DNA from 2 places in the Streptosporangium sp. NPDC006930 genome. Region 2 is predicted to be linked to the other one. Evidence: riboswitches for the same ligand, from Rfam matches in the RefSeq annotation. Region 2 holds a riboswitch; the other holds the start of a gene.
The links. Region 2 has a riboswitch for glycine ahead of gcvP (aminomethyl-transferring glycine dehydrogenase). Riboswitches for the same ligand answer to the same signal wherever they lie in the genome.
Positions count from the first base shown of each region.

Region 1: another riboswitch for glycine. It lies ahead of gcvT (glycine cleavage system aminomethyltransferase GcvT); the one in region 2 lies ahead of gcvP (aminomethyl-transferring glycine dehydrogenase).

Region 1 is NZ_JBEYID010000003.1:402,121-411,365, reverse strand. It holds gene ABZ664_RS08235 (hypothetical protein) at 1-740, opposite strand, end outside; gene ABZ664_RS08230 (FCD domain-containing protein) at 865-1,587, opposite strand; gene ABZ664_RS08225 (glutamine synthetase family protein) at 1,675-3,018, shown strand; gene ABZ664_RS08220 (aldehyde dehydrogenase family protein) at 3,021-4,367, shown strand; gene ABZ664_RS08215 (3-oxoacyl-ACP reductase) at 4,382-5,149, shown strand; gene ABZ664_RS08210 (gamma-glutamyl-gamma-aminobutyrate hydrolase family protein) at 5,306-6,001, shown strand; glycine riboswitch at 6,073-6,171, shown strand; glycine riboswitch at 6,172-6,266, shown strand; gene gcvT (glycine cleavage system aminomethyltransferase GcvT) at 6,300-7,391, shown strand; gene gcvH (glycine cleavage system protein GcvH) at 7,388-7,777, shown strand; gene ABZ664_RS08195 (L-serine ammonia-lyase) at 7,850-9,226, shown strand.
Region 2 is NZ_JBEYID010000017.1:146,873-156,117, forward strand. It holds gene gcvP (aminomethyl-transferring glycine dehydrogenase) at 1-2,103, opposite strand, end outside; glycine riboswitch at 2,283-2,375, opposite strand; gene ABZ664_RS27480 (MerR family transcriptional regulator) at 2,391-3,011, opposite strand; gene ABZ664_RS27485 (bifunctional nuclease family protein) at 3,156-3,626, opposite strand; gene ABZ664_RS27490 (MerR family transcriptional regulator) at 3,706-4,383, opposite strand; gene ABZ664_RS27495 (FHA domain-containing protein) at 4,383-4,895, opposite strand; gene ABZ664_RS27500 (mannose-1-phosphate guanyltransferase) at 5,236-7,737, opposite strand; gene ABZ664_RS27505 (CDP-alcohol phosphatidyltransferase family protein) at 7,741-8,337, opposite strand; gene ABZ664_RS27510 (hypothetical protein) at 8,418-8,837, opposite strand; gene ABZ664_RS27515 (SAM-dependent methyltransferase) at 8,970-9,245, shown strand, end outside.

The sequences.
Region 1 (9,245 bases), on a different contig from region 2:
CGAAGGCGGGTGGAGGGGAGGTCGTGGCGACCGGAGAGGAACTCCTGGAAGGCGATCTTTCCGCGGATCACCGGGCGGCGCCAGCGCTCCTCGCGCCCCTCCGCCCTCGCCATCTTGCGGGGTTGTGGACGCCGGGAGCCGGGCGCGAAGAACCAGTGGGCCCAGGGCGACCCCGGGCGGGCGAGCCGTATCGCGCCGGCCACCAGAAGGATCGGGACGAACAGCCCGGCGAGCCCCGTCCAGATCTTGCCCTTGAGCAACGTGATCACGGCGAGCACGAGGTTGGTCACGATGAAGGCGACCGTGAGCCACATGCCCTGGGATTCGCCGGCGTAGTCCTCCCAGCCGAGGGGACGCAGGCCGATCAGGAGCAGGGCCGTGACCGCGACGGCGACGAACACGGCGTCGACCGAGGCCCGGCCCTCCTCCTCCCAGTAGACGTCGTGCAGGTGCAGGATGAGCGCGAACTCGTCCAGGATCAGGGCGGCCCCGGCGCCGAAGACGGCCGCCGTCACCGCGTACCAGCCTTCCGAGACCCCCGAGACGATGAGGCCGGACACCCCGCCGAGCAGGGTGAGCACCACGCCGAACACCACGTGGTGGATGTGCATCTCACCGATGTTGACGTTGCCGAACCAGCCGATCCTGGCACGGATGAGCCGGACGTTGATCCTGGTGAGCAGGAAGACGGCGATCAGCGCGACGAAGAAACAGAACAGCGGCAGCCGCCCTGTGTCCATGATCCTCTCTCGGAACAAATCCCCCACCGTCTCCCAGGCTATGCGAGGAAAGCCTCCGGTCCCGCGCGGGCGTCACGACGGCACGGGACTTCCCCGGGCACCCGCGTCAGGCGCGTCAGGCGCGTCAGGCGAGGAAACCCCGCAGCAGCGCCGCGGTCCCCTCAAGGTGCTCGGCCACGGCGCGGCGCGCGGCTTCGGGGTCCCCGGCCAGGATGGCAGTCACGATCGCCTGGTGCTGGAGGGCGGCGTGCTCGATGTTGCGCTGGAGCACCGGGATCGCGTTGAGCAGGTCGGTGACCCGGAGCCTGGCGTCGGCGCAGGCCCCGGCGAGCAGGGCGGAGCCGGTGAGCTCGGCGATGGCGAGATGGAAGGCCGTGTCGAGGCGGCGGTAGTCCTCGGGGCCCGCCGAGTTCACCTCGCGCAGCCTCTCGCGCAGGGTCTCGCGCCGCTCCGGGGTGAGGGGGGTGGTGGCGAGCACCTGGGCCGCGCCGCACTCGACCGCCATCCTGAAGGTGAGGGCGTCGGACAGGTCGTCGGTGCCCATGTCGGCCACGGCCCGGCGCAGGTCGTCCCGGTGCGGGTGCGGCGGGGTGTTGTGGGTGAGGAAGGCGCCACCGTACCGGCCGCGGCGCACCTCCAGATAGCCCGCCTCCTGCAGCTCGCGGATGGCCTCGCGCAGGGTGACCCTGCTGATGCCGAGCTGGGCGGCGAGCTCCCGCTCGGGCGGCAGTTTCTCCGACACCAGCCCCAGCTTGATGACCTGGAGCAGGCGCTCCACCGTCTCCTCGAACGCGTTGCCGACCCGCACCGGCCGCAGCACGGCCGTCAACCGCGACAGCTCGTCCAATTATCTCCTCCGGCCCTTGACAACGCTCCCCCCGCTGCACGTCAATGGTCTAACACTAGCCCAATAAGACCCCGACGAGGAGGGCGTGTGGACGTCACCGAGCTTCAAGACGAGGTGCGGGCGGGGCGGATCGACACCGTACTGCTTGCGGTCGTCGACATGCAGGGGCGCCTCCAGGGCAAACGCCTGTCGGGGCGCTACTTCCTGGAGGAGGTGCTGCGGCACGCCTCCGAGGGCTGCAACTACCTGCTCGCGGTCGACGTCGACATGAACACGGTCGACGGCTACGCCATGTCGTCGTGGGAGCGCGGATACGGCGACTTTGTCATGAAGCCCGATATGTCCACCCTGCGCCGCGTGCCGTGGCAGGAGGGGACGGCCCTGGTGATGGCCGACCTGGTATGGGAGGACGGCTCCGACGTGACCGCCTCACCGCGCCAGATCCTGCGCAGACAACTTGCCAGGCTGGAAGAGCGGGGCTGGGGCGCCTTCGTCGGCACCGAACTGGAGTTCGTCGTCTTCGACGACACCTACGAGGACGCCTGGCGCCGCGGCTACCGCGACCTGACCCCCGCCAACCTCTACAACGTCGACTACTCCCTCCTCGGCACCGCCAGGGTCGAGCCGCTGCTGCGCAGGATCAGGCTCGGCATGGAGGGCGCGGGCATGTACGTCGAGTCGGCCAAGGGCGAGTGCAACCTCGGCCAGCACGAGATCGCCTTCCGCTTCGCCGAGGCCCTGTCCAGCTGTGACAACCACTCGATCTACAAGAACGGCGCCAAGGAGATCGCCTCCCAGGAGGGTATGGCGATCACCTTCATGGCCAAGCCGAACCAGCGCGAGGGCAACTCCTGCCACATCCACATCTCGCTCAGGGACACCGGCGGGGAGCCGGTGATGGCCGGTTCCGGGCCGCACGGGCTGTCGGCGGCGGGAGGACACTTCATCGCCGGGCAGATCGCGCTGATGCGCGAGCTCACCCTGCTGTACGCGCCGAACATCAACTCCTACAAGCGGTACGTGCAGGGCAGCTTCGCCCCCACCGCGGTCAAGTGGGGCGTGGACAACAGGACGTGCGCGCTGCGCCTGGTCGGCCACGGCCCCTCGCTGCGGATCGAGAACCGGGTGCCCGGCGGCGACGTGAACCCCTATCTGGCGGTCTCGGCGCTGATCGCGGCCGGCCTGCACGGCATCGAGAACGAGCTGCCGCTTGAGGACGCCTTCACGGGGAACGCCTACTCCTCGGGCGCGGAGACCGTGCCGAGCACGCTGCGCGACGCGCTGGAGCTCTGGGAGACCTCCGAGTTCGCGGCGGCCGCCTTCGGTGAGGACGTCGTGGCGCACTACGCGAACAACGCCCGGGTCGAGCTCGCCGCCTTCGACGCGGCGGTGACCGACTGGGAGCTTTTCCGGGGATTCGAACGGATGTGAATGTGAAGATCATAAATCCGGCGACGGAAGAGGCCGTCGCCGAGATCGAGATGGCCGACGCCGCCGAGATCGACAGGGCCGTGGAGCGTGCCAGGCGCGCCTTCGCGCACTGGCGGAACGTCGCACCGGGGGACCGTGCCCGGCTGCTGCGCCGTTTCGCCTCGCTGGTGCGCGAGCACGCCGAGGAACTCGCCCTGCTGGAGGTCGCCAACGCCGGGCACACGATCGGCAACGCCCGCTGGGAGGCGGGCAACGTCGCCGACGTGCTCGACTTCTACGCGGGGGCGCCGGAGCGTGACCACGGCCTGCAGATCCCGGTGCCCGGCGGGCTCGATGTCACCTTCAGGGAGCCACTCGGCGTCGTCGGCGTGATCGTGCCGTGGAACTTCCCGATGGTCATCATGACCTGGGGGGCGGCCCCCGCGCTGGCCGCGGGCAACACCGTGATCGTCAAGCCCGCCGAGTGGACGCCGCTCACCGCCCTGCGGGTGGCCGAGCTGGCGCTGGCCGCCGGTCTGCCCGAGGGGGTGTTGCAGGTCCTGCCGGGGGCCGGGGAGGTCGCGGGTGCCCGGTTGGTCGAGCACCCGGGGGTGGCGAAGATCGTGTTCACCGGCTCGACCGAGGTCGGCAAGCAGATCGCCGCGACCTGCGCCGGACAGGTCAAGCGGCTCACCCTGGAGCTGGGCGGCAAGAGCGCCAACGTGGTCTTCGCCGACGCCGACCTGGAGAAGGCCGCGGCGACCGCGCCGTACGCGGTGTTCGACAACGCGGGCCAGGACTGCTGTGCGCGCTCCCGGATCCTGGTCGAGCGCTCGGTCCACGACGAGTTCCTCGCGCGGTTCGGCGAGGCGGTGCTGAACGTCCAAGTCGGCGACCCCCGCGACGAGGCCACCGAGATGGGCCCGCTGATCAGCGCCGAACACAGGGAGCGGGTGGCCTCCTTCGTCACCGAGCCGCCCCACCTGCGGGGCGCGTGCCCGTCGGGGCCGGGGTTCTGGTTCCCGCCGACGGTCCTGACGCCCCGGTCGGCCGACGACCGGGCGTTCACCGAGGAGATCTTCGGCCCCGTGGTGTCGGTGGTGCCGTTCGACGACGAGGCGGACGCCGTACGGATCGCCAACGACACCCCGTACGGCCTGAGCGGGTCCATCTGGACCCGCGACGTCGGCCGGGCGCTTCGGGTGGCCAGGGCGGTGGAGGCGGGCAACCTCAGCGTCAACTCGCATTCGAGCGTCCGCTACTGGACCCCGTTCGGCGGTTTCAAGCAGTCGGGCCTCGGCCGCGAACTGGGCCCCGACGCCCTGTCAGCGTTCACCGAGACCAAGAACGTCTTCATTTCCGAGGAGTAGAAGCGATGCTGCGTTTGCAGGACCGTTTGCAGGACAGGGTCGCCGTCATCACCGGCGCCGGAAGCGGGATCGGCCTCGCCACCGCGCGCCGGTTCGCCGCCGAAGGCGCCCGCGTCGTGTGCGTGGACCTGGACGAGACGACCGGCTCGGCGGCCGCCGAGGAGGTCGGGGGACTGTTCGTGCGGGCCGACGTGACCGACGAGGACGACGTCGCCCGCGTGTTCCAGACCGCGTTCGACACCTACGGCAGCGTGGACATCGCGTTCAACAACGCGGGCATCTCGCCGCCCGAGGACGACTCGATCCTGGAGACCGGCATCGACGCCTGGCGCCGGGTCCAGGAGGTGAACCTCACCTCGGTCTACCTGTGCTGCAAGCACGCCATCCCGTACATGCGGCGGCAGGGCAAGGGGTCGATCATCAACACCGCGTCGTTCGTCGCCGTGATGGGGTCGGCGACGAGCCAGATCTCCTACACCGCCTCCAAGGGCGGGGTGCTCGCCATGTCCCGCGAGCTGGGCGTGCAGTTCGCCCGCGAGGGGATCCGGGTGAACGCGCTGTGCCCGGGGCCGGTGAACACGCCGCTGCTGCAGGAGCTGTTCGCCAAGGACCCCGAGCGGGCGCAGCGCCGCCTCGTCCACATCCCGGTGGGCCGCTTCGCCGAGGCGTCCGAGATCGCCGCCGCGGTGGCGTTCCTCGCCTCGGACGACGCGAGCTTCATCACCGGCTCCGAGTTCCTGGTGGACGGCGGCATCTCCGGCGCGTACGTCACCCCGCTGTAGACCTCGTGTCCCTCTCCCCCGTGGGTCGTCCCGGCATGTCCCCGGCCCTTTCCCGGGTCGGCCCGCCGTGGTCGATACCGTGCGAGGAGGGGACGCGGCTCCCCCGCCCGGCTTCGGGGGCAGCCAGGAGTTCCGGCAAGAGCAAGACAGGAGATCATGTCCCGTCCCGTCATCGGCATCACCTGCTATGTCGAGCCCGCGCGCTTCACCGTCTGGGAGACGACCACCGCGCTTCTGCCGTACGACTACGTCGACCACGTGGCCCGCGCGGGCGGGCAGCCGGTGATCCTGCCCCCCGCCGGCGACCCCTCGGCGCTGGTGGAACGCCTGGACGGGCTGATCCTCGCCGGTGGCGGTGACGTCGGCCCCGAGCGGTACGGGCGGGAGCCGCACGAGCGGACCGGCTACGTCAGGCCGTTCCGCGACGACGCCGAGCTGGGACTGGTCGAGGCGGCTCTGGAGCGGGGCACGCCGTTGTTGGGGATCTGCAGGGGCATGCAGATCCTGAACGTCTCGCTGGGCGGCAGCCTCCACCAGCACCTGCCCGACGTGGTCGGCCACGCCGGGCACGCCCCGGCCCCCGGCCGGTACGGCAGGATGCCGGTGCGGCTCGCCCCCGGCAGCCACACCTCGAAGATCTTCGGGACCGGGACCGTGGAGGTGGCCCACTACCACCACCAGGCCCTCGACCGGCTCGCCGAGGGCCTCACCGTGACCGCCCACGCCGAGGACGGCACGGTCGAGGCCGTGGAAGTGGACGACCACCCCTTCGCCGTCGCCGTCCAGTGGCACCCCGAGACCGACGACGAGTCGGCTCTGTTCGAGGCGCTGGTACGGCACGCCGCCCCCTGACCGGCACGGATCGGGGCCGTGAGGGGATTTCGCTCGGCCGGTGCGGGCGGTTAGGCTGGCGGCGACACCGGTGAACCCGTGCGGGAGAGCGTCCTGACAGCCAGCCCAGGACCCCTGAAGGAGCAAGCCCTCCCCGCGAACCTCTCAAGGCAAAGGACCGTGCGGGTAGGTGCCCTCTGGAAAGCAGGTCCCACGACCTCGCCGAAGGTGAAAGTCCGGTAAAACTCGGATGAAACTCTCAGGCACCCACGACAGAGGGGGAGGATGCTCTCATCTGTCCCTTGTCTGAGGTGCGCACATGTCCCGACCTACGCCGCTGCGCGGCGTCCACGAGTCCCTCGGCGCGACGCTGACCGACTTCGCGGGCTGGCTGATGCCGCTCCGCTACGGCAGCGAGTCGGCCGAGCACAACGCGGTCCGCAAGGCGGCCGGCCTGTTCGACCTCTCCCACATGGGTGAGATCTTCGTGACGGGCCCGCAGGCCGCCGAAGCCCTCGACTACGCGCTGATCGGCCACCTCTCCGCGCTGGAACCCGGCCGCGCCCGCTACACGATGATCGTTGACGCCGGGGGAGGCGTGCTGGACGACCTGATCGTCTACCGGCTCGCCCCCGCCGAGTTCATGGTCGTCGCCAACGCCTCCAACTACCCCCGGGTGGCCGCCGAGCTGACCGGCCGCGCCAAGGGCTTCGACGCCGCGGTGGAGGACCGCTCCGACCGGTACGCACTGGTCGCGGTCCAGGGGCCGCGCTCCGTGGAGATCCTGGGCTCGCTCACCGACGCCGACCTCGAAGGGCTCAGGTACTACGCCGGCCTGCCCGCCGTCGTCGCGGGCCGCGAGGCCCTCGTCGCCCGTACGGGATACACCGGCGAGGACGGCTTCGAGTTGTTCGTCGCGGCCGAGGACGCCGAGCCGCTCTGGGCCGCCCTCACCGAGGCGGGCGCGCCGCACGGCCTGATCCCCGCGGGCCTGTCCGCCCGCGACACCCTCCGGCTGGAAGCCGGGATGCCGCTGTACGGCAACGAGCTGTCGGCCGGCCTGACCCCGTTCGACGCCGGGCTGGGCCGTGTGGTGAGGTTTGACAAACCGGGCGACTTCGTCGGCCGGGCCGCCCTCGAATCCCTCAAGGACGTCCCGCCGTCCCGCCGCCTGGTGGGCCTCGTCGCGACCGGCCGCAGGGTGCCCCGGCACGGGTATCCGGTGGTGGTCGCCGGTGACGGCGCGGTCGTCGGTGAGGTCACCAGCGGGGCGCCCTCCCAGTCACTGGGCAGGCCCATCGCGATGGCCTACGTGGACAACGACCAGTCGTCAGGACTGGCCGTCGACATCAGGGGCAGCCACGAGCCGGTCGAGATCGTCGCACTGCCTTTCTACAGGAGGAAAAAATGAGCAGCATTCCCGAGGACCTGCACTACACCAAGGAACACGAGTGGATCTCCGGCATCGATGACGGCCTCACCCTCACCGTGGGCATCACCGCCTACGCCGCCGAGGCGCTGGGTGACGTGGTCTACGTGCAGGTGCCCGAGGTCGGCGCGACGGTCGCCTCCGGTGACGCCGTCGGCGAGGTCGAGTCGACCAAGTCGGTGAGCGACATCTTCGCGCCGGTCAACGGCGAGATCGTGGAGGTCAACCAGGCCGTCGTGGACGACCCCTCGCTTGTTAACAGCGACTCCTACGGTGAGGGCTGGCTGTTCCGCGTACGTCTTGAGGGCTCCGCCGACGACCTGCTGTCGCCCGAAGAGTACGCCGCGCTCACCTCAGGTGAGTCCTAAGCCTTTCCCCGCTCGCGTCACGGTCACGCGCGTCGGAGGGCGCGCGTGGCCGTCCACGCTGGAAGGATTCAGATGACGATCAGCGTCTTCGATCTCTTCAAGATCGGAATCGGCCCGTCCAGCTCGCACACCGGCGGCCCGATGGCCGCCGCCCACAAGTTCGCCCGCGGCCTCCACCAGGACGGGCTCCTGGAGAAGACAGCCCGGGTGAGCGCCGTCCTGTACGGCTCGCTGGGCCTGACCGGCAAGGGCCACGGCAGCGACAAGGCCGTGCTGCTCGGCCTGTCCGGCGAGAAACCCGAGCTCGTCGACGTCGACGCGGTCGAGGGCCGGCTCGCCGCCATGCGCGAGTCGGGCACCATCTCCCTGTACGGATCGCGCGAGATCCCCTTCGTCATCGGCGAGGACCTCGTCTTCGAACGCAAGATCTCGCTCCCCGGCCACCCCAACGGCATGCGCTTCACCGCCCTGTCCGAGTCCGGCGAGACGATCCGCGAGAAGGTCTACTACTCGGTCGGCGGCGGCTTCGTCGTCGACGAGAACGCCACCGGCGCCGACCGGATCAAAGCCGACGACACCGTCCTGCCGTACCCCTTCACCACGGCCGCCGAGCTGCTCGCCCAGTGCGCGGAGACCGGCCTGTCCATCTCCGGGCTGATGCTGGAGAACGAGCAGGCGTTCGGCCGCACCGAGGCCGAGGTCCGCGACCAACTGCTCGTCCTGTGGCAGGTCATGAGCGAGTGCGTGCGGCGCGGCATCGGCAAGGAGGGCGTGCTGCCCGGCGGCCTGAAGGTCCGCCGCCGCGCCCACCAGCTCCACCGGCAGCTGCGGAGCGAGCCGGGAGAGAAGGACTCGCTGCAGACGATGGACTGGGTCTCTCTCTTCGCCCTCGCGGTCAACGAGGAGAACGCCGCCGGCGGCCGGATCGTCACCGCGCCCACCAACGGCGCCGCGGGCATCATCCCGGCCGTGCTCACCTACTACGACCGCTTCACGAAGGACGCCGACGACGAGGGCGTGATCCGCTTCCTGCTGACCGCCGGGGCGATCGGCGTGCTGTTCAAGGAGAACGCCTCCATCTCCGGCGCCGAGGTCGGCTGTCAGGGTGAGGTCGGCTCGGCCTGCTCGATGGCCGCCGCCGGGCTCACCGAGGTGATGGGCGGAACCCCCGAGCAGGTCGAGAACGCCGCCGAGATCGGCATCGAGCACAACCTGGGGCTCACCTGCGACCCGATCGGTGGTCTGGTGCAGATCCCGTGCATCGAACGCAACGCGGTCGCCTCGATCAAGGCCATCGCCGCCGCCAGGATCGCGATGCGCGGCGACGGCCGCCACTTCGTCTCACTGGACAAGGCCATCAAGACGATGCGCGACACCGGCCGCGACATGCTCGACAAGTACAAGGAGACCAGCCGGGGCGGGCTCGCGGTGAACGTCATCGAGTGCTGACAGCGGGCAATCGCTACCA
Region 2 (9,245 bases):
GTGCAGGTTGAGGTGGGAGACGTCCGCCCCGAACTCCCCCGGCCTGGCCAGGCCGACCAGCGCGTTGAGGTTGGCGCCGTCGACGTAGACCTGCCCGCCGGCCTCGTGCACCAGCTCGCAGATCCGGACGATCGTCTCCTCGTACACGCCGTGCGTGGACGGGTAGGTCACCATGATCGCGGCGAGTTGCCCGCGGTGCTTGTCGATCTTCGCGACGAGGTCGCCGAGGTCGACGTTGCCCTTGTCGTCGCAGGCGACCACGGCCACGCGCATGCCCGCCATGACGGCGCTCGCGGCGTTGGTGCCGTGCGCGGACGAGGGGATCAGGCAGACGTCGCGGCCCGACTCTCCGCGCGCGGTGTGGTAGGCGCGGATCGCCAGCAGCCCTGCGAACTCCCCTTGCGAGCCGGCGTTCGGCTGAAGCGACACGGCGTCGTAGCCGGTGACCTCGGCGAGCCAGCGCTCCAGCTCCCCGATCAGCTCGATGTAGCCCGCGGCCTGGTCCTCGGGCGCGTACGGGTGCAGCCCGGCGAACTCCGGCCAGGTGATCGGCTCCATCTCGGTGGTCGCGTTGAGCTTCATGGTGCAGGAGCCCAGCGGGATCATCGACCGGTCGAGCGCGATGTCCTTGTCCTGGAGCCTTCGCAGGTAGCGCAGCATGGCCGTCTCGGAACGGTGGCTGTGGAAGACCGGGTGGGTCAGGTAGTCGCTGACCCGCGCCAGCGCGGCGGGCAGCGCGTCGTGGGCGGCGGCGTCGAGGTCGGCCAGCACGGCGCCGCTGATCTCGAAGGCGGCCAGGACCTGCTCCAGGTGGAGCGGCTCGGTCCTCTCGTCGCAGGTGACGCCCACGTGGTCGGCGTCGACCAGGCGCAGGTTGACGCCGTTCTCGCGGGCCGTGGCGACGATCTCCTCGGCGCGGCCGGGCACCCTGGCGAGCACGGTGTCGAAGAAGGTGTCGTGCACGACCTCGACACCGCCCTGGCGCAGGCCCTCGGCGAGCACGACGGCGTACCTGTGGGTGCGCCGGCCGATTCTGCGCAGGCCCTCGGGGCCGTGGTAGACGGCGTACATGCCGGCGATCACGGCGAGCAGCACCTGCGCGGTGCAGATGTTGCTGGTGGCCTTCTCGCGGCGGATGTGCTGCTCGCGGGTCTGGAGGGCGAGCCGGTACGCGGGACGCTTGTCGGCGTCCTGGGAGACCCCCACCAGGCGGCCGGGCAACTGGCGCTGGAGACCGTCGCGGACCGCCATGTAGGCGGCGTGGGGGCCGCCGAAGCCGAGGGGGACGCCGAAGCGTTGCGAGGATCCGACGGCGATGTCGGCGCCGAGCTCGCCGGGCGCGGCCAGGAGGGTGAGGGCGAGCAGGTCGGCGGCGGCGACCACCTGGGCGCCGCGCGCGTGGGCGGCGTCGGCGATGGCGCGGAAGTCGCGGACCCTGCCGCTGGCGCCGGGATACTGCACGAGTACCCCGAAACACTCGGGAAGCTCGGCGGTGAAGTCGCTCTCGACCAGCTCGATGCCGAGCGGCTCGGCGCGGGTGCGCAGCACCGCCTTGGTCTGCGGCAGCGCGTCGGCGTCGACCACGAACACCTTCGAGGGGCCGCGGCCGGCGCGGCGGGCCAGGGTCATCGCCTCGGCGGCGGCGGTGGCCTCGTCGAGCAGGGAGGCCCCGGCGACGTCGAGGGCGGTCAGGTCGGAGACGACGGTCTGGAAGTTGATCAGGGCCTCCAGACGGCCCTGGGAGATCTCCGGCTGGTAGGGCGTGTACGCGGTGTACCAGCCGGGGTTCTCCAGGAGGTTGCGGCGGATGACGCCCGGAGTGATCGTGTCGTGGTAGCCCAGGCCGATCATCGAGGTGAGCACGGTGTTGCGCCCGGCGAGGACTCGCAGCTCCGCGAGGGCCTCGGACTCCCCTGCCGCCGGGGGCAGGCTCAGCCGTCCCGCGGAGCGGATCGCCTCGGGCACGGCCACCGCGACCAGGTCGGCTACCGAGGCGAATCCGACCGCCTCCAGCATGCGGGTCTGGCCGGCGTCGTCCGGCCCTATGTGGCGGGTGGAGAACGGCAGGGAGCCGAGTTCGCTGAGCGATGACAGGTCGGTCATTGTGAAGCCTCCCGGGACGGGGTGGAGACCGGCGCTGGGCGCGGGCGTATGCCTGGTCTCCCCCTCTGTCATCACGACCGTCTCACGCGTCGTGACCTGAGAGCTTCACCTACCCGTGGCGGGAGGCTTGCACCGTCGGTGAGGCGCACCTGGCCGGCGCGCCTGCTTTCCAGAGTTGCCTCGTCCGTGCGGTACCGGGTGCCTGAGAGATTCTGGGGAGGTTGCTCCTTCGGCGCCCCGCTCACTGTCGGGGTCTCTCCCGCACAGGGTCAGCAGCGAGTCCGAGTTTACCCGGTTCGTCGTGCTCTGCGACGGCGGGCCAGCTCATCGGCCTGATGATCGCCTAAAGGGCCCTCGCTCGACTCCGCACGTTCGCCGGGCAGATCCGCGAGGGAGCCCTCCACCTCCTGCCACACCCGTCCCAGTGCTATGCCGAAGACTCCCTGGCCGCCCTGGAGGAGGTCGATCACCTCGTCGGGCGAGGTGCACTCGTAGACGCTCACCCCGTCGCTCATCAGGGTGATCCCGGCCAGGTCGTTGACGCCCCGGTCGCGCAGGTGCTGCACGGCGATGCGGATCTGCTGGAGGGAGACTCCGGTGTCGAGGAGCCGTTTGACGACCTTGAGGACCAGGATGTCGCGAAAGCCGTAAAGGCGTTGGGAGCCGGATCCGTGGGCGGCTCTCACAGTGGGCTCGACGAGGCCGGTGCGCGCCCAGTAGTCGAGTTGCCGGTAGGTGATACCGGCCGCGGAACAGGCCGTCGGGCCCCTGTAGCCGATGTCGGCGGGCACCTTCACCGGTTGCCCGTCGAACAGCAGACCCTCTTCACCCGCGCGCTGACGTGCCGACTGGCGTCGTTTCGGGTCATCCTGATCGGCGTTTCTACCCTCGCCGCTGCTGACCGCCACGCGGACCTCCGGCTTTCTCTCATCCCACGGCCTGATCTGGGGGTTTACGCACGGCCGCAGGGTTCACATGCACCGTAGGACTGGGGCCAAGTCCAGTCAACGACCTCACTCGGCGCGTCGTGAAGCGTAAATGCACCGAAATTCCTACCCCGCGCGGCCGAAGTCCTCGGGCGTGATCGTGTCAAGGAACTCCCTGAACTTCTCCACCTCGTCCTCCTGGTCGTCGGGGATGATCACCCCCGCCTCCCGGACCACATCCTCACTCGCGAAGATACGTGCACCGGTGCGAAGTGCCAAGGCGATCGAGTCCGAGGGACGCGCGCTCACCTCCACCCCGTTGGAGAACACGAGATCGGCGAAGAAGATGCCGTCGCGCAGGGCGACGATGTTGACCGTGCTCAGCCGGACTCCGAGCCCTTCGAGCACGTCACGGAACAGGTCATGAGTGAGCGGCCGGGGTGGTGGCTCCTCGGCCTGGGCCATGGCGATCGCCGTGGCTTCTGTCATGCCGATCCAGATAGGTAGGTAACGCTCCCCATGTGTCTCTTTCAACAAGACGATCGGCTGGTTGGAGGGCATTTCAACTCGAACGCCCACGACCTCCATCTGCAACACGGGCTGCTCCGTCTTCGCTGGATTCCGACCGGTTTGTTCAACGTAACACTCGTGGGGGTACGAGTGCCTGGTCAGGCTCTCACCGACCGAGAGCCCCACGCACGCCGGAACGCAGCAGCGAGGCGTGCAATTCCAGCAGCAGGCCGGAAATCTCCCTCGCCGTCTCGTCGGCCTGGTCGATCGCGCCCGGCCCGCGACGGCGCAGCAGAGGGGCGACGGCCTGCTCCACCAGACCCGCCTCGCGCTCGGCCGCGGCCTTGACCGCCCTCAGGTGGCGGGCGCGCAGGCCGAAGGCGGCGAGGGCTCCGACGCTGCGGGCCACGGCCAGCGCCTCGGCGTCGTAGTAGCGGGCCACCGCGGCCAGCAGGCCGTAGTCCTCAAGCTCGGCGAGGGTCTCCTCGTCGAGCTCGGCGGCGGAGATCAACTCCTCGCGGGTGAGCCTGAGCTCGGGAGGAGCGTCGTCGGGGACGGCGCGCGGCCGGGCGGCCGGGCGCTCCTCGCGATCGGCCGCCTCCAGATGATCCTTGATCACTCGCAGCGGCAGGTAGCGGTCACGCTGCTCGCTGAGGATGTAACGGAGCCGCTCGACGTCGGCGTAGCTGAACTTGCGGTAACCGGAGGGACTGCGCTCCGGCTCGATCAACCCCTCGCCCTCCAGGAAACGAATCTTGGAGATGCTGACGTCGGGGAACTCGCCCTGCAGGAGGGCGAGCACCTCCCCGATGCTCATGTGCGCACGAGCGGCCTGCGAGCTCATCATCCTCCAGCGGCGCCGCGGGTGAGGAAGACGAGGCGGAACTTGCCGATCTGCACCTCGTCCCCGCCGTACAGCGGGACCTCCTCGATGCGCTCGCGGTTCACGTACGTGCCGTTGAGGCTGCCGACGTCACGGACGGTGAAGACCCCGCCGCCGCGCCGGTAGAACTCCACGTGACGGCGCGAGACCGTGATGTCGTCGAGGAAGATGTCACTCTCCGGATGGCGGCCCACGGTGGTGAGATCGCTGTCGAGCAGGAACCGGCTGCCGGCGTTGGGGCCGCGCATCGCGACCAGCAACGCGGTGCCCGGGGGCAACTGCTCGACGGCCTGCCGTTCGGCGAGAAGCGTCTCACCTGTCTCCGCCTCGTATGCCTCGATCCCGGAGAGGGAGATCGTCGATGTGCTGTCTCCGGCGGTCTCGGCTTTGGTAAGCGGCGACCCGCATCGTGAACAGAAACGGGCATCCTCAGGGTTGGCATGACCGCACTGCGTGCAGTAGACGCTCGGCATCGATCGGCTCGGCCTCCTACCGCGAAGACGCGGCAACGGTACTCAGTGATGCGCGCCTCGCTTCTTCGCTTCTCAAGTGTTTTCTCGGACTGCGAATGCCGCAACATACAGTGATGAGGCGCGAAGGTCAAGGTTGACGCTGAACCGCGGGTACGGTCGGTGACAAAGTTACAGTGGGGCACTGTCTCCGGTCCATGGCGCCGCGCTGTGTTTTGTCGCGACCGCTCGGCCCCGAGCCCTCATCCGCCCCCCTTCCCGCCCGGCTTTCCCCGCTCCGCTCGGCTCACGGCCCTCGCTCACGACCCTCCTCCTGCGCCCGTCTGGACCCCGCCTGGGCCCCTCAGCCGCCCGCGGCATCCTCGACCACCCGCGCCCAGTGCTCGATCAGGCTCTGCGCGGAGTCGACGTCGAAGCCCTCGGCCCACAGGTGGGTGACCGCCTCCGTCGGATCGGGCAGCACCAGGGCCCAGCCGCCGTCCTCGGCGACGACCCGGACCCCGTCGGTGGTGTCGATGCGGTAGTGCTCGGCGGCCTCGATCACCGAGCGCATCACCGCGCCCTTGGCGGCCCACGGGGTCGGCACGGTCCGGCGCAGCAGCTTGGCCTCGGGGATCCTGGCGTCGATCTGGCTGAGCGAGAGCCTGGTTCTGGCGACCAGGCCCAGCAGGCGCAGGAACACCGCCAGGCCGTCCACCGTGGGCCCGAACTCGGGCACGATGAAACCGCCGCGCCCGTCGGCCGCGAAGATCGTCTCCGGTCCCCTGGCCGCGGTGGTCAGCGCGTCGATCGCGGTGGAGGTCCACTCGGCCTGCACGCCGTGGAACCTGCAGACCTGCTCCGCCACCCGGGTGGTGGTGACCGGCAGCGCCACCCTGCCTCCGCGCCGCTCGGCGGCGACCAGGTCGAGCACCACCAGCAGGGCGCGCTCCTCGCTGATCAGCTGGCCCATCTCGTCCACCAGCGCGACCCGCTCCCCCACCGGGTCGAAGCGCACCCCGAAGGCCGCCCTGGAGGAGCTGACGAGCTCTGAGAGGCGCTGCAGATCACGGCGGCGCTCGGCGAGGGTCTCGGTGGGCGAGGCGTCGTCCAGCCGGTTGTTGACGGTCAGCACATCCACCCCGACCCGGCCCAGCAGGCTGGGCAGCACCAGCGAGGAGGTGCCTCCCGCGCAGTCGACCACGACCTTCATGTCGACGTCGCGCACCCCGCTGATGTCGACCAGGCGCAGCAGCTCGTGCGTGTAGTCCTCCACCGCCCTGGCGGGGAAGCTCAGCTCGGCGATCTCTCCGGGGAAGGCGCGGCGGAACTCCTGCCGGGAGAAGACCCGGTCCAGCTTGCGCTGGGCCGCCGGGGACAGGTCCGCGCCGTGCTCGTCCATGAAGACGATGTCGACGCTCTGCGGGTCGCCGGGGGTGGTGCGCAGCGCGATGCCGCCGACGGCGTTCTCCCGGGCGGTGTGGAAGCGGGCCACCGGGAGCGGGGACGCCTCCAGGTCGAGCACGTTGATCGCGCTCGCGTTCAGCGCGCTGATCACCGCCCGCTTCAGCGCCCGCGCGGCACGGGAGGAGTCGCGGGAGGTGATGACCGAGGCGCCCTTCTTCAGGGTGGTGGCATACGCGCTGGCCAGCCGTACGCACAGCTCGGGGGTGATCTCCACGTTCACCAGCCCCGACACCCCCCGTGGGCCGAACAGGTTGCGCTGGGCGCGCGGCTCCCAGATGACGCTGTTGTTGATCACCGCCCCGGCCTCGATGGTCTTGAACGGGTAGATCTTGACGCCGGAGGAGATGTACGCCTCGGCCTCGATGATGCACTCGTCGCCGACGACGGCGCCCTCCTCGACCCTGGCCGCGGTCATCAGGTCGGTGTTCTTGCCGATCACGCAACCGCGCAGGTGGGCGCTGGGCCCGACGTAGACGTTGTCGTGGACGACCGCGCGGTGCAGGAAGGCTCCCTCCCTGACCACCGCGTTGCTGCCGAGCACGGTGTACTCGCGCAATTCGGCCCCTGCCTCGACCTTGGCGTAGTCGCCGATGTAGAGGGGGCCCTTGAGGACGGCGTCGGCGTCGACCGAGGCCCCCTCGGCCACCCAGACGCCCGGCGAGACCTCGAAGGCGTCGATGTCGACCTTGACCCGCCCCGACAGGACGTCGGCCTGGGCCTTGAGGTAGCTCTCGTGGGTGCCGACGTCCTCCCAGTAGCCGTCGGCCACGTAGCCGTACAGCGGGGCACCGCGCTCCAGCAGCCTGGGGAACACGTCGCCCGACCAGTCGACGGACTCCCCGGCCGCGATCTCGTCGAGGACCTCGGGCTCCATCACGTAGATGCCGGTGTTGGCGGTGTCGGAGAAGACCTGGCCCCAGGTCGGCTTCTCCAGGAAGCGCTCCACCCTGCCCTGGTCGTCGACGATGACGATGCCGAACTCCAGCGGGTTGGGGACGCGCTTGAGCCCGATCGTGACCATCGCGCCGTTCTCGCGGTGGAAGCGGATCATGTCGCTCAGGTCGATGTCGGTCAGCGCGTCGCCGGAGATGACCAGGAAGCGGTCGTCACGGAGCCGGTCGGCGGCGTTCTTGACGCTGCCCGCGGTGCCGAGCGGCGTGTCCTCGGTGGCGTAGTGCAGGCTCATGCCGAGCTCGTCGCCGTCGCCGAAGTAGTTTCTGACCAGAGCCGCCAGGAACTGCACGGTGACCACCGTCTCGGTGAAACCGTGCCGTTTCAGCAGGCGGAGCACATGCTCCATGATCGGCCGATTGATCACGGGCAGGAGAGGCTTGGGCTGGTTCGCGGTCATCGGCCGGAGCCGTGTCCCTTCCCCGCCCGCCATGACGACGGCCTTCACAGATCACCTCTTAAGGCGTTTGGCCTCGCTGGTCAGCTGACGCACCTGTACCCAATACAGCACTCCGGACCACCAGTACAGACCTGTGCCCCAGATGGCGAGGGACCAGCCGACGATCTCCGCCGCCTCGGCGTACCAGGAGGGGTGATGGGCCAGGAAGAGCAGGGGGAAGGCGTAGAGCAGGTTCGCGGTGGCGGCCTTGCCGAGGAAGTGCACGGGCAGTGCCGGGCCGTATCCGAGACGGCGCAGGATGAGCGGGATGCCCAGCAGCATCACGTCGCGCAGCGGGATGGCGAGCGCCAGCCACCAGGGGATGATCTCGCGCATGGCGAGGCCGAACAGGGTGGCCAGGATGTAGAGCCGGTCGGCCAGCGGGTCGAGCAGGCGGCCGAGCCTGCTGGTCTGGTTCCAGGCACGGGCGATCTTGCCGTCGAGCCAGTCGGAGAACCCGGCCAGCATGAGCAGGGCGACGGCCCAGCCGTCCGCCTTCGGCCCCAGCACGAGCCAGAGGAAAACCGGCACCCCCAGGAGCCTGGCCAGGCTCAGCGCGTTGGGAACCGTCCAAATTCGATCTTCAGCCCCCGATTCTTCCGGACCCACCGGCTGAACTCCCTCCCCGCACCTGATGGTGACACTACTGTGTCCGGCGCCACCGAGGGGATGCGGGGAGGGCGCACGTCTCAGGACCGGCGCTCGGCGGCGCGGGGGGACCACGCCCAGATGAGCACCGCCACGGTCAGTCCGAACAGGGCGAGACCGCTGGGCACGTGGGTGCCGAGCGCGTCCGAGCTGAAGTGCTGGCCCATGCCGATCAGGAACAGGCCGAGACTGGCCAGCGCGGGCCAGCCCGCCCCCCGTCCCGGACGCCAGACCAGCACGGCCGCGACGATCTGCAGCAGGGCGATCAGGTGCACCACCATCCCGGCCATGACGTGGGTCTCGCCGAGTTCTCCCCCGCCCTGTACGGCCTGGCCTGCGAACGAGGCGGCGACGACGAGCCCGGCGGCCTGGGCGACGACGAGGACGCGGACGCCGTACAGCAGGCCCGTGGATACCTGACGGCCCCGCGTCGGATCGGGCTGGGCGATGACCTCCTGCATGAGATGTGTCCTTCCTCAGGTGAAAAGTGAGTGGTTCGAAGCACATCGTGACCGCGGAGGCACGGCCGGGTCGTCAGCCTGGGGAATGACCTACGGATCCACCGCCTGGCGGATTCCCCTACCCTTCTGACCATGACCAATGACACCGCGCTCTTTCTGGGGCAGTGGCTTCGCTCGCCGGGCACCGTCGGAGCGGTGGCGCCGAGCTCGCGGCGGCTCGCCGAGGCGGTGGCCTCGCCCGTTCCCCACCGGGGAGATCCGGTGATCGTCGAGCTCGGCCCCGGCACCGGCGCGTTCACGGCGGAGATCCAGCGCCGGCTGGGCGGCCGGGGACACCACATGGCCGTCGAGATCAACCCGAGGCTGGCCGAGTTCCTCGCCGCGGGAAACCCCGGGGTGGACGTCGTG